3 regions of the Gordonia otitidis genome follow, and region 2 is predicted to be linked to each of the others. Evidence: predicted binding sites of a transcription regulator. Region 2 holds the regulator's gene; each other region holds the start of a gene.
The links. Region 2 encodes LexA, which represses DNA repair genes until DNA is damaged. Its sites were predicted from a motif close to CGAACANNTGTTCG; they were not measured.
Positions count from the first base shown of each region.

Region 1: a site for LexA is predicted at 2,703-2,716, ahead of LK459_RS16665 (HNH endonuclease signature motif containing protein). Genes of this name have one in related genera too.
Region 3: a site for LexA is predicted at 1,797-1,810, ahead of LK459_RS19375 (SAV_6107 family HEPN domain-containing protein). Genes of this name have one in related genera too.

Region 1 covers NZ_CP085974.1:3,655,513-3,660,331, forward strand. Annotated here, with positions in the region: gene LK459_RS16655 (acyl-CoA dehydrogenase) at 1-109, opposite strand, end outside; gene LK459_RS16660 (TetR/AcrR family transcriptional regulator) at 295-891, shown strand; gene LK459_RS16665 (HNH endonuclease signature motif containing protein) at 993-2,657, opposite strand; gene LK459_RS16670 (aldehyde dehydrogenase family protein) at 2,786-4,282, opposite strand; gene LK459_RS16675 (purine-cytosine permease family protein) at 4,581-4,819, shown strand, end outside.
Region 2 covers NZ_CP085974.1:5,032,978-5,037,796, reverse strand. Annotated here, with positions in the region: gene ptsP (phosphoenolpyruvate--protein phosphotransferase) at 1-1,203, shown strand, start outside; gene lexA (transcriptional repressor LexA) at 1,231-1,878, opposite strand; gene LK459_RS22775 (LysM peptidoglycan-binding domain-containing protein) at 2,197-2,799, shown strand; partial or broken gene nrdR (transcriptional regulator NrdR) at 2,945-3,379, shown strand; gene hrpA (ATP-dependent RNA helicase HrpA) at 3,500-4,819, opposite strand, start outside.
Region 3 covers NZ_CP085974.1:4,219,566-4,224,384, reverse strand. Annotated here, with positions in the region: gene LK459_RS19380 (DUF3040 domain-containing protein) at 524-925, opposite strand; gene LK459_RS19375 (SAV_6107 family HEPN domain-containing protein) at 1,140-1,649, opposite strand; gene LK459_RS19370 (GNAT family N-acetyltransferase) at 1,967-2,647, shown strand; gene LK459_RS19365 (phytoene desaturase family protein) at 2,644-4,299, shown strand; gene LK459_RS19360 (LppM family (lipo)protein) at 4,477-4,819, shown strand, end outside.

The DNA of each region.
Region 1 (4,819 bases), 1.4 Mb from region 2:
ATGTCTCGCGGGAGTGTTCGGCGAAGCGTTCACGCTTGGTGAGCGACTCGACGTCGAGCCACTCGTAGAGCATGAACTCGAGGTCGCGTTTGGAGATCGGTTCGGCCATGACACTCCTCTGTGGCGGCACTCCTCTGTGACGCCTAAGCACTCGCTCATTTTCTGAGCACTCGCTTATACTGCCTGGTGTACCGGCCGAGGTCAACCATCCGGAAGGCCGAGGACGAGGAGGGTGGACCACGTGACGGGAACAACGGGTACGACGGAGCAGCCGGGGATGACGGAGCAGCGGGGATGACGGGTATGGCGACGCGGGAGTCGGCCGCAGCGCAGCGCATCCGCGACGCAGCGGTCGTGTCGTTCGCCCAGCTCGGATACGCGGGGACCTCGACGCGTCAGATCGCGGCCTCGTTGAACATGAGTGCCGCCGCGATGTATCCGCACTTTCGCTCCAAGGAGGAGCTGCTGTATTCCATCGCGTTCGATGGCCATCGGAGTGTGTACGAGGCGTTGCGTGACGTCGACGACCCGAGCCTGCCGTATGCGGTGCGCCTCGACGTGGTGGTGAGTACCTTTGCCCGGTGGCAGGCCGAACACCACGAGCTCGCCAAGGTGGTCCAGTACGAACTCGGCGCGCTGAGCGCTGAGCACTACCGATCCATCAGTGCGGTCAGACGCAAGACGACTGCGATTCTGACGACCATCGTCGTCGGGGGCGTCGCGTCCGGCGAGTTCGCGGCCGATGACCCCGACGATGTGGTGCTCGCCATCTCGTCGTTGTGCGTCGACGTGTGCCGGTGGTTTCCCAGCCGCGAGCATCGCGATCCGGCAGCGCTGGGCGAGGCGTACGCGCGGATAGCGCTTCGGATGGCACTTGCACGTGCTGCGTGACAATTGATCACGTTGTCGCGCTACATTTCTCGCCAACGGAACGCCGACACGCACGATCGTCACTGCGGGGAAGGGGCGTGCGGAAGTGGTGTGGGCGATAGTCAGGCAGCCGGAGGTGCGTTGGCAAAGTCGATCGTGCCGGGGCTCAACGATAGGTGAACATTGCTGCGGCCGGCGAACGGCAGCAGCGTCGCGTGCAGCTGTCGCTCGACGATGCTTGCGGTCGGGCACTCCGATACTGGTGGAGGTGGAGTCGGTGTATGTGCGTCGAAGAGTTCAGTGCGGGCGCGGCCGAGGTGGTCTCGGAACTCACTCGCGACATCGGTTGCCCGGTTGACGTATTCGGGATTGGGCGGAAGATCTGGTCGGGAATTCAGGCGCCATGCGACTCGTCCTGCGTCTGGGCCTTCGGTGATGATGCGGGTACGGTACTGGCCCGTTCTGCTTCCGACCATCCGATTGTGGATTCCGCAGGCGGGCGCGAGCTCGTCGATGTTGGTGAGTCCGCCCTCGGCCCAATCCCTGGCTGCGTGATGCATCTCGACCCGGGTTGCGGGTTGCGTACACCCTGGCGCCGAACACATCTCGCCACCGTCGGCGGCGAAGGACGCGAGGCGTTGCCCGAGGCTGGCGAGTCGGCGTGACCGGCCAAGGTAGAGCGGCACGCTGGTGTGGTCGTCGAACACCGCCAGGTACTGTTGCGCTCCGCCGGCGGCCATCTCGATCAGATCCTTGATCGGGAGCAGGGCACCTGCCGCTGTCTGTGCGAGGCCGGCGCCCTCCTGTAGCTCGCGCAAAGTGGTTTTGACGATCACCTGGATCGGCAGGCCGCGATGGGACTTGCCGAGGGCTCCGGTTTCCAGTGCGAGCTTGAGCAGGGCGGAGAGTGCGTCGTGGTTGCGTTGGCCGGCACTGCGAAAATCGCGCTCGACGGCGGCCGCCACCGCGTCGCGATCGGCGTCTGCGAGCGATCCGCGCGGTGAGTCGGGGTCGGCAGGATTGTTCATGCCAGGCTGCGCCCATGCGTCCAACACGACGTCGAGGCGGGCGCGCGTGGCCGGGTCGAGGTCGGCTGTCAGGCGGGACATCAGTTGAGCGTTCTGCCGACCGAGTGACAGTCGGCGTTGCCGTTGACGGTCGGCGTCATCGGTGATCGTGCCGTCCGGGTCGAGATGCGCCAGCAGTCTGGCACCGAGATTGGTGATCTCCAGTGGGGTGAAATGGGTGGCGTAGTCACTCATCTGGATCTCGGCGGCTATGCGCGTGTCGATCGGCGTGCCGTGAGGGATCTTCTCCAGCACGTCGAGCACAGCGCGAGCGTGTGCGGGAGCCACCGTGCCATCAGTGAGATGTCGCGCAAGCGTTGGGCATCGGGGTTCCAGGGTGTCGTCGGTGACCGAGTGGAATGTGCCCGTCGCAGCGATCACTCGGTACCGCTCAGGTGCGTGTCCGATGTGCAGATGGCGGGACATGAAGCTGCGGACGTCGCGGTAGCCGAGCTTGAATGGCAGGTCTCGGTCGGAGGCTTCGACGATTGTGCGATCGGTGGCTGCAGCGGTACGCCGAGCGAGTTGCTCTGTGCGCGAGGACAGTTCGGCCAGCACTCCGTCGGAGACCGTGCCCAGGTCCAGGTCGGCAAGTCGATCGATCGCCGCACCGAGTTGGTCGAGCGCGTCCTTGGCCGCGCCATCGGGGGTTCCGGGTTGGGCCGTGGCCAAGCTGGTTTCGAGGATCTGACTGCTCACCCGACGCTTGCGTTCACCCACCTGACTCACCCCCCCCGGCGCTGTCCAGAACGAATTCGAACCGATCGAATATGTGTTCTATGTTACTCGCGCGGCGTGTTGATGTCCAGGTGTTCCACGAACAAGAGTTCGAGTGATTCGGGCAGCTCTCAGCCCCGCGCGATCCACGTCGTTTTCCAACCGGTGAACTTCTCGATCGCGTGGACCGACAGGTCGGAGCCGAAGCCTGAAGCCCCGAAACCGCCGAAAGGCGTTCCGGGAGAGAGTGCATCGACGGTGTTGATCGAGACTGTGCCCGCGTGGAGTTGCTCCGACATGCGCATCGCGCGGTTGAGGTCGGACGTCCACGCGGAGGCTGCGAGTCCGTACGGGGTGTCGTTGGCCAGCGCGACGGCCTCGTCTTCGGTGTCGAAGGCTGCCACCGCCAGTACCGGCCCGAAGATCTCCTCGGTCATCACCGTCGAGTCCGGTGGTAGGTCGACGACGACGGTCGGTTCCATGAAACATCCGGTGTCACCGATGCGGCTGCCACCTGTCACGACTGTGCCATCACCACGCGCCTTCTCGACGAAGCCGAGTACCAGGTCGAGGTGCTTGCGCGTCACCATCGCGCCGGTCGTCGACGCCGGATCGAGCGGATCGCCCGGCCGGTACGCGGCAGCCTTGTCGACGACCTTGGCGACGAACTCGTCGTGGATCTCGCGCTGCACCAGCAGGCGACTGTTCGCAGAACACACCTCGCCCTGATTGCCGAAGATGCCGAAGCACGCCATCTCAGCAGCGGCGTCGATATCGGCGCAGTCGGCGAACACGAGATTGGGGCTCTTACCGCCGCATTCGAGCCACACCTGCTTCATATTCGATTCGGCGCTGTAGCTCAAGAACTTCTTGCCGACTTCGGTTGACCCCGTGAACGTCAGGCACTGCACGTCGGGATGCAGGCCGAGTGCTCGACCGGCCGTTGCGCCTAGGCCCGGCACGACGTTGAAGACGCCTGGCGGGATTCCCGCCTCCACGGCGATCTCGGCCATGCGCAGAGCCGACAGCGGACTCTCCTCGGCGGGTTTGAGCACGACGGTGTTGCCTGCGGCGAGCGCGGGCGCGACCTTCCACGCCGCTATGTCGAGTGGGAAGTTCCAGGGCACAACCGCTCCGACGACGCCGAGTGGCACGCGGCGGACCATTGCCACGCTGCCATCCGCCGTGGGCGGCAGTTCTCCGGGGACCTTGTCGGCCACCTCGCCGTAGAACCGAAAAACTCCGGCCGCGCCGGGTACCTCGACCTCGTAGGAATCGCGGATCGCCTTGCCCATCTCCAACGTGACCAACAGTGCGAGTTCTTCGGCGTGCAGCTCGATCAGATCCGCGAACCTGATGAGCACCGAACCACGTTCCGCGGCCGACAGTCGCGACCAGCGGCCGTCGTCGAATGCGCGGCGCGCAGCAGCGACCGCGGTGTCGATGTCGTCCGCATCGCTCGCGGCCACGGCGGCGATCACGGCGTCCGTCGCCGGATTCACGACGTCGAACGTCGCGCCGGAGTGGGCGGGCGTCCACTGCCCGTCGACGAATGCGTCTGTGCACGCGGTGATCTCGGCGGCACGGGCGGACCAGTCGATCGAGGTGAGGTCGGGGAGATCGGTCATCGTTCCATGGTGGCTCGTCGAGTTCGAATACGGTAGATCAGGAAGCGCCGAATTAACTGAACTTCTGCATCGGTATAGCCGAACTGACGGTCATCACGGGCTGTGCGCTCATGACGGCACGACGCCCGTGTGGCTCCGGCCGCAGGTCATCTGTTCTGCATATGTAAAACCCCGGAACTTTCTGTTTTCCCGGTGATGGGTGTCACCTCGATACTGGCTTCACCGCCCCGACGACGTGGCTGGGACGCATCTGACGTTCCACTCGATCGACTCCTACTCGAGCGAAGGTCTTCTTCCGATGAACAGCACCACCACACCGCCGAGCACCACCTCACCGGACGGCACCGCCCCGTCGGTGGAGCGCCGAACCATCGACCATATTCCGCACGACGAGCGCCACGGACGAGCGCGCGACATCTTCACCGTGTGGTTCGGGTCCAACATCATGCTGTTGACGATCATCACCGGTGCATTGGCCACCACCGTCTTCGGTCTCCCTTTCTGGGCGGGGGCGCTCGCGGTGATCGCGGGCAATCT
Region 2 (4,819 bases):
TCGGTCCTGCTCGCCGACGATCTCGCTCCCGCCGACACCGCGGGCCTCGACCCGACGGTCATCGTCGGCCTCGTCACACGGCTGGGCGGGCCGACGAGCCATACGGCGATCATCGCGAGGCAACTGGGTATCCCGTGCGTGGTCGCCGTGGCCGGACTCGGTGAGATCACCTCCGGTACAGAGGTGTTGATCGACGGCGCAGCGGGCTCGGTTGTCGTCGAACCCGATCCCGCCTCGGCTCGGGAACTCGTCGAGCGTGGCGCTGCAGAGGCTGCGCTGGTCGCCGCGTGGAGTGGACCCGGGCGGACCGCCGACGGCGTCGACGTGGCGATCCTTGCGAATGTCGCCGACGGCGCGTCGGCGCGAAGCGCTGCAGATGCGCCGGTCGAGGGGATCGGGTTGTTCCGCACCGAGTTGGCGTTTCTCGACCGGGGCGACGAGCCGAGCGTCGACGAGCAGACGCGACTCTATCGCGACGTGCTCGATGCGTTCGATGGCCAGAAGGTCGTCATCAGGACGCTGGATGCGGGTTCGGACAAACCGTTGGCGTTCATCGAGCACCCCGACGAGGCGAATCCAGCGCTCGGGGTGCGGGGCAACCGGATCGCCGCGGATCACCCCGAGATCGTGCGCGGACAGCTCGATGCGATTGCACGCGCCGCGACCGAAACGGGGTCGCGGCCCTGGGTGATGGCGCCCATGATCGCCACCGCCGCGGAGGCTGCACAGTTCGCGGGCATGGTGCGCGAACGTGGTCTGACTGCCGGCGTGATGATCGAGATCCCCGCAGCGGCGATCCTCGCTCGGGCGATCCTGGCCGAGGTCGACTTCGTGTCGATCGGAACCAACGACCTGACGCAGTACACGATGGCCGCCGACCGCATGTCCGCGGAACTGGCCGAACTGACCGATCCGTGGCAACCCGCCGTGCTCGCGTTGATCGCGCAGGTCGCTGATGCCGGGGCAGAGCTGAACAAGCCTGTGGGAGTCTGCGGTGAGGCAGCGGCCGATCCGGCGTTGGCGTGTGTGCTCGTCGGACTCGGTGTCACCTCGTTGTCGGCTGCTCCGGCCGCAACGCCCGCGGTGGGAGCAAAGCTGTCGACGGTGACACTCGACCAGTGTCGGGCAGCGGCCGCTGCAGTACTCCAGACCACGAGCCCGGCTCTCGCCCGCCGCGCGGCCGCCGAGCACCTCGACGACTGAGGAGCGGCACGCGATGATCGACGGGCGTCAGACCCGTCGCATCACCGTCACGACCTTGCCGAGGATGGCGGCGTCGTCGCCGGGGATCGGATCGAAGAGCGGATTGTGCGGCATCAGCCACACGTGTCCGTCCTTGCGCTTGAAGGTCTTCACTGTCGCCTCGCCGTCGATCATCGCCGCGACGATGTCGCCGTTGTCGGCGACGTTCTGCTGACGAACCACCACCCAGTCCCCGTCGCAGATGGCGGCATCGATCATCGATTCGCCGACCACCCGGAGCAGGAACAGTGAGCCCTCGCCGACGAGTTCGCGCGGCAGCGGGAACACATCTTCGACCGCTTCCTCCGCGAGGATCGGCCCGCCGGCCGCGATCCGTCCGAGAACCGGAACGAAGGTGGGCGTGGGGAGATCTCCGTTGACCGCGTCCGAGTGCATCGCGTCAGGAGCCTCGGAGACGTTCACCGCACGGGGGCGGTTGGCATCACGCTTGAGGAGACCCTTGCGTTCGAGCGTGCGCAGCTGGTGGGCGACCGAGGAGGTCGACGTGAGGCCGACGGCATCGCCGATCTCACGAATGCTGGGCGGATAGCCGCGTTCGCGCACCGACTTGCGGATCACGTCGAGAACGCCGCGTTGCCGATCCGTCAGTGATGCCTCGGCGGCAGCCGGATCGATCTGCGGTTCGGCATCACCCCCACTCTTCTTGGCGGCGACGCCGCGACCGCTGCCTTTCGGCGCCGACGGGCCGCGCCGTGACTTCTCTGTCATCGAATCCGTCCTTTCCGGATGTGTGCTGTGGTCGGGGTACCGCTGCTCGGGAATCGGCTCGGTCGTGTCGAGACCGGTCCGCGGTGCATCATCTGGCGCCGAGACTATCCGAGGCCTCCGACAACATCAAACATTTGTTCGACGTGTCGCACGACTTTGTCAGACCCCCGTGATAGAACTCGAACATCCGTTCATCGAACGCATGATCGAGCACTGGAGGTAGCGATGACCACCCTGTTGAGCCCCCTGGACGCCCGCCCGGAGTCCTCTCTGCAGACCCCCCTGACAACCCCGCCGGCCCCGACCACGGCCAGGGCCACGTCCGCGTTCGCGCCGACGCCCGTGCGGACGTCCGCGCGTCGTGCCGCGCCTCGACGAGTGTCGACGGGCCATGGTGTGACCACCGACCGTGCGGCGCGGGGGACGGGCCGAAACTCCCACGCGGGCGTTGCGCCTCGGAATCGTCCTGCGCAGGCAGCGGTGACCGCACGCCCGGTCGGCACTCGCTGTGCCGGCGGAGTCGGCGAGTTGACCGCCGCTCGTCGTCGGCGGGCGACGCTGTTGGCGGTGCTCGCAGGCGTCGGACTCGCACTGACCGTCTGGGTCGTCGGTGTCGTCGGTGCCGACTACCAGCGCGCCACCACGCCGACAGCGACGTCGACGCAGGTCGTGCACGTGCGTGCGGGCGATTCGCTGAGTTCGATCGCGCAGCGGGTCGCACCCGATGTACCTCGCCAGACTGTGATCGACGAGATCGTCGATCTCAATGATCTGCCGTCGAGTGGCCTGCGCGTGGGGCAACCCCTGCTCACGCCGACCTATCGCTGAGAACAGGGCGGTATTCTCGATGCCACAGGGTCCAGTCGGAAACCGACACGGTCACCGCCTCGGTCTCGAGCCCGTCGGTCGTCTGACGATCGACCGGGTCGAGACCTGCGGAGCCGATGCGTCCCGAGATTTGCACGAGGACTACATGCGCTGCCCGTTTTGCAAGAACGAAGACACCAAGGTCGTCGATTCGCGTGTCGCCGACGAGGGACAGGCGATCCGACGCCGCCGCGCCTGCAGTGAATGTGGTCGCCGGTTCTCCACTGTGGAGAGTGCGGTGCTCGCCGTGGTGAAACGAAACGGGGTCACGGAGCCGTTCAGCAGGGAAAAGGTGATGCGCGGAGTCCGCCGCGCCTGTCAGGGACGACACGTGAACGAAGACGACCTGGCGCAACTGGCCCAGCAGGTCGAAGATGCGGTACGGGCGTCCGGTTCCGCCGAGATACCCAGCAACGAGGTCGGTTTGGCCATCCTCCGACCCCTTCGCGACCTCGACGAGGTGGCGTATCTGCGTTTCGCGTCGGTCTACCGTTCCTTCGACTCGCTTGACGACTTCCAGCGCGAGATCGACGACCTGCAGGGCACTCTCACCGGGTCGCGAAACACCGCGGACGACGATGCCGCACCGGGTGGCCCCGACGCCGACCACGCTGGTGCCACTCCCGACGATTCGAACGCGGCGACCTCCCCGGCCGCGGTGTCAGCTGAGGCGGTCCAGAGCTCGTAGAGCTCGCTTCTCCGAAATCGGGTATGCGGTGCCCAGTTTCTGGGCGAAGAGACTCACCCGGAGTTCCTCGACGAGCCAGTGTGCTTCCTCGTTCACCACATCGCGCCTGGCCTCGGGAAGTTGGGCGAGGCGTTGGTTCCACCGTTCCGTGACACGGTCGATGGTGGCCAGTCCGTCCCGATCACGCGCCGCGGCAGCGGGAAGTTGCTCCAGTCGCTGGCGTGCACCCCTCAGATACCGCGGCACGTGTTGAAGGTGTTCACGGCCTGTGGCGAGGACGAATCCATCGAAGACGAGGTCGGCCAACTGTTCGGCGACGTCATCTGCCGCGACCCGGCCTGAGTGCCGGTCGATCTCAGCGCGCAGCGGTGCTATTTCACGGAAGACTGCAACAGCGAGCGCGAAGTAGTCGGGTGCTGCCGCGGCGACTCGGGAACGCAGCGTGGCGACGAGGTCGTCGAAGGCCGCCGGTGTACGTATCGATCCGAGGTCGGCTGCGGCAGGCGCGATGTCGCGGATAGCCCGTCGGGTGCAGTCCGAATACAGCGCGTCGGGTTTCTCGTATGGGCTCTGACTGAGCGCCAGTCTGTCCGACGGATCGAGTCCTGCGCTGATCTTGCGCGACAGCGGCGCGATGGCGTGATCGAGGAGTTCGATGACCGCGGCGCCCAGCTGTGCGCGCCGCTGGGCGTCGGTGGTGGCGAGTGTTCGTGCGACGCCCCGGGTGCCCTCCGGCCCGGCGACGACCTCGAGTGAGGGGTACCGCGTGATCTGCTGCCCCGCAACGGTGGTGACGACAGAGTCGTCGAGCGTTCCGATCCCGTCCGCTGTCCACGACGAATAGGTGCGACGCGGCGCGGGCTGTGGGGAGTCGCCGTCGACACGGGTACGCAGTTCGGCGAGTGACTTACCGGTGGCTACCGACTCCTCCTTCTCGTCGATCACGACGAAATTCATCCGTAGGTATGCCGGAAGGCGTTCCGGTGCGAAGTCCTCCGGCGCGATCGGATGTCCGGTGATCGTCGACAACTCCCGGGCGAGGCCGACGGTCAGTGGCTCTTTGCGCGGAGTGAGCCGCGACAGCGCGAGGTCGGCGAACCGCTGGGCGGGCGCCATCGTCTTTCGGATGGGCTTGGGCAGCGTTTTGATCAGCTCGGTCGCGAGTTCGCTGCGCATCCCCGGTACCAGCCAGTCGAAGCCCGCCGGGCGAACGTGGCGCAGTAGCGGACGCGGAATCAGTACCGACACACCGTCGTCCGGCGCGCCGGGCTCGAACCTGTACCGCAGGCGGTA
Region 3 (4,819 bases), 810 kb from region 2:
CAGTGCTGCCACAGTACCCCACTTTCCACCACTTTCCACCAACATCGCCCTCTGATCGTCCTACCCGCAGCACTTTCCGCAGGTCAACGCCGAGAATTCCGTGGTTGGATGAATACAACCGACCGTGTCGCACGTGGCGATTCACGTGTCCAGAAGGGACGAAAAGACATCACTGTGACTGGTGAGGGAAGATTTCACGGTCAGGTGGGGCGATGTGGGGAGACACGGTGGGGCGATGTGGGGAGACACGGTGGGCGCGCACCGGGGAGACACGGTGGGCGCGCAGCGGGTGCGATGCGGCCACGCCCAGAAGTAACCAGACCGACCGGGAGGAGGACGAGCGCACAGACGACGGCAGGGCCGCACATCATGTGGATGTGCGGCCCTGCCGTGGTGAAGTGACCAGCGCTAGTGCGCTAGGGATGGTGACTCACTGGGGAATAGCGGGTATCGCTGGGACCTGGGCGCGGCGCCGCGGGGCTACGGCGCGGACTCGGGACGCGCGATCATCGCGCGCCCGGGGTCACTCCTGCTCGAAGCGGCGGTTGAACCGGTCTTCCATGCGCTCGGTGAACTTGCGCTTGTTTCCCGAGGGACGAGTGTTGCCACCCTTGCCTGACTGGGGTGCGGACTCGCTCGGCGTCGACCTACCTCCGCCCCAGAGCGCGAATAGTCCCGCCCCGAACATCACGAGGAAGCCGATGAGGCTGACGACGGGGAGCCCGGCGATACTCAGACCGACCAGGGGTCCGACGATGAGCAGCACCAGACCGACGACGAAAATGGCCGCCGCCTGCAAACGACGTCGACCCGACGACCGGCCCAGCCGACGACGCTCGACGCTGGACGCAAACTTCGGGTCCTCGGCGTACAGAGCACTTTCGATTTGTTCGAGCATGCGCTGCTCGTGCTCCGAGAGTGGCACCGACCCTCCTTACTACGTTGCCGATTCACACATCAACGAGATCGTGGCGACCGCGGACGCCAGTCTCGTGACATGTGTTCGCGGCTTACGGCTTCCATGATACGAGGTGATCGCGAGCGCGACCACCATAACCACCCGAAGGTGACATATCACGGCCGACAACAGCGCGCGACGCCTTGATCGGTGTGACGAAGGATTGCGTCGAGGCACGGTCTCAGGCGATGTGGTCGTAGCCGTAATCGGACCGAGCGGGTGCCTGATGTGCGAGCTTCCCCTGCTCATACGCCACGACGATGTCTTCGACAGCGTCGAGGAACACGAGCAGCCGCGACCGGAGACCTGTGACCACCGAGGCGTCGACGCGGCGTCGTAAACCGGATTCGATCTCCATACGAACGGTCGACATCCCGGCAAAGGCCGAAGCGAACTCGGCGAGCTCGGGAACCGCCGACGAGATTCGTGACCAGGCGTTCGGCGAGACACGTCGGGACGCTCTCCTGACCGGCGGTTCGTACACCGCGAGCGCCGCGCCTGCCGCACGGAGCGCTGCCAGGTAGTACTGACGGAAGCGTTCGGCGTCATCTGGCACGCCGTCGGCGTTCTCGGTGAGGATCTCGGCACGCTCGAGAAGGTCACGCGCACGGACCACGACGACCGGATCGATCTCGGGGCGCATCACTGCGCCATACGGCGCATGCCGGTTGCCGCGTCGCATCGGCTCCATACCTGCCATGTCGCGCTCCCTTCATCTCCACGGTCTCCACGGTCTTCATCTCCACGGTGCGGTCCGGCGATGCACGCTTCCCTCGTCCACCGCCGGACCACCCGAACTGTCGGGGGCGATGAGAACGGCTTGCGGAGGCACGTTCATCGAACACCCGTTCGACATATTCAATATAGCTAGTGGGGCGGCACTCTTCAAGAGAGATGTGGCCCATTTCCGACAACAGCAGCGTAGAAGTCGGTACCGACATTCCCCGGCTCGGCCGCGGCCGGCGCCCGGTGTGCCCGCGGGGTGCGGGAGGAAGGACGACGAGCCAGTTGGCGACCCGCCTCGTTCGACTGTCCGGGCAGGACTGCCCGGTCTGGCTCGACGCTGCCCTGAACGTCTATGTGACCGCGATGGACTACCCGCGCGGTACCGAGCACCACCGGGTCGCACTCTGGCGCGAGCACATCGCCCGACGCGGGTGGACGGCCTACGCCGCACTGACGGCCGTCGCCCCCGATCGACGCCTCGACCCCGAGGCGGAGCGTCGGAGGATCCGACCCCCGGTCTCCCCCACGGGCGACGAGATCATGGTCGGCATCGCCTACGGCTATCGCGGCGCCGACGATCAGTGGTGGAATCACCAACTCCGCACGGGTCTGCGGCTGTCCGGGTGTAACCGGGAGACGATCGACACCATCGCCACCGACTATTTCGAACTCACCGAACTACACGTTCATCCGACAGCGCAGGGCCACGGGATCGGCGAATGGTTGCTCTCCGCGTTGCTGACCGACCGACCCGAGGACCACGTCCTGCTCTCCACCCCGGAGATACCCGAGGAACGCAACCGTGCGTGGTCGCTCTACCGGAGAATGGGCTTCGACGACATCCTGCGCAATTTCACCTTCACAGGCGATCCCCGACCGTTCGCCTTCCTCGGGCGGAGCCTGCCCCTCGATGCCGCGCCGAGACCGATCGTCGACACGACCCTGCCGCCGGCCGCGCGGTGAGTCGGCGACGGCACGCAGGTCTCGGAGGCGGCGGCAACCATCCGCCCCGGCATGACGCCGTCGTCGTGGGGGCGGGACACAACGGACTGATCGCTGCTGCCTACCTCGCCCGAGCGGGACGTTCGGTTCTCGTCGTCGAACGCGACGAGGTACCGGGTGGTGCCGTGTCGACGGTGGAGCGTTTCCCCGGGTACCGCATCGATCGCGGGTCGTCGGCTCATCTGATGATCCGGCACTCCCCGATCATCGACGAACTCGAACTCGAGAACCACGGGTTGCGTTACATCGACTGCGACCCATGGGGTTTCGCACCTGCGACAGACTCGGGCCCGCCACTGGTGTTCCGCACCGACCTCGACGCGACCTGCGCGTCGATCGCCGCCGCGTGCTCGACCGCCGATGCCGATGCGTACCGGCGGTTCGTCGGCGAGTGGGGGCCGAGGTCGCGCGCGGTGCTCGACGCGTTCAACTCCCCGGCGACACTGCCACGATTCGGTCGAGCGTTCGCCGGCATCGGCCACACCGCGCACACCGCACGTACCGGGGTCCTCGGCCGGCGCGCCGGCGCGCTGATGGCTGCAACGCAGGAGCTGATGATGTCCGGCGACGCCCTGCTCGACCGTTGGTTCGTCTCCGAACGGCTCAAGGCCGCCCTCGCATGGTTCGGCGCACAATCGGGCCCACCGATGAATGCCCCCGGGACAGCGCCGATGGTCGGGTTCGCCGCCCTGATGCATCGGATTCCCCCCGGTAGGGCGGTCGGCGGAAGCGGAGCGCTGACCGAAGCTCTCCTGCACCGACTCGACGCCGACGGCGCGCGGGTGCTCACCGGATCACCGGCGACAGCGATCAGCCGATGCGGCGATCACTGGCGGGTACAGACCGCACACGAGGACCACTGCACAGAACAGGTGATCGCCGCCTGCCACATCATGGCGACACTCGACATGATCGACGCGGGGGCCAGTGTGGCGCCGTCTGTTGTCGCTCGCTGGCGTCGTGAGATCGACATCGGGACGGGCATCGGAATGGCCGTGAGACTGGGCACCAGCGCCCTGCCCGACTACCGCGACCTCCCCTCGGGGCTGCCCCCGCACGGCGTGCACTCGGCTCTCGGTCTCCTCGTCACCGACCGTGCGCAGCTCCGGCGCGCGTACGCAGCCGCCTCGGTCGGTGACCTGCCACCGCGGCCTGCCTGCGTGGTGATGAGCTACTCGGCGATCGATCCGACGCTCGCGCCGTCGAACCGGCACTCGATCACGGTGTGGGCCCAATGGCATCCGCGACACCCACGCGAGGGAGGGTGGTCGGGATCGACCGCGCACGCCGCCGCGGACGCGATCCTGACCGAAGTCGATCGTCACGCCCCCGGCCTGCGCGAGTCCGTCGAGCATCTCCATATCCAGACACCCGCCGACCTCGAATCGGAATTGGGGTTGATCGGGGGGAACATCATGCACGTCGAGATGACGATCGACCAGATGTTCACCTATCGACCGCACCCGGACCTCGCCGGACACCGCGTACCGGGGGCCGAAGGGCTGTTGCTCGCCGGAGCGTCGACGCATCCCGGCGGGGGTGTGACGGGTGCGAGCGGACGGATCGCAGGCCGACTCGCGATCGACGCAGGGCGTAGCCGACGCCGACCCTGAGCTGACACACGCCGTGACGTGTGCGAGGTCTCGGCACCCTTCTGGCACGATGAGCACGTGCAGCCGGCAACCATGCGACGACCACACGACCCGACGCGCGGATTCCCCTCGCGGACCCGCGGTGAGGCAGTCGGTCGAGAGAGGTCGCGATCTCCTCGGCGGTCCGGCATCACCACCGTGGCGTCGTTGCTGATCCTGTTGACGGCAATGCCGCTGCTGTCGGGCTGTCTGACACGTTCGACCACCGTCGGCGACCGCTACGCCGGCACGATCATCGTGGCGACGTCGCCGGACAATCCCAGCGGAGCGCCACGCCTCGATATTCCCGAGTCCATGAAGAACAACGTGTCGACGTCGGACTATCGGGAAGGGCCCCAGGGCAACGAGTCTGCGAGTCCCTCCCCCGGCGCTTCGGCACCGGCTACTCCGTCTGCGACGACGCAGCCGGGCACCACGGGCCAGGGCGCGACGCGGGTCGGCACCAGGGCGACCTTCTCCGATCTGACGTCGGGTCAGCTCA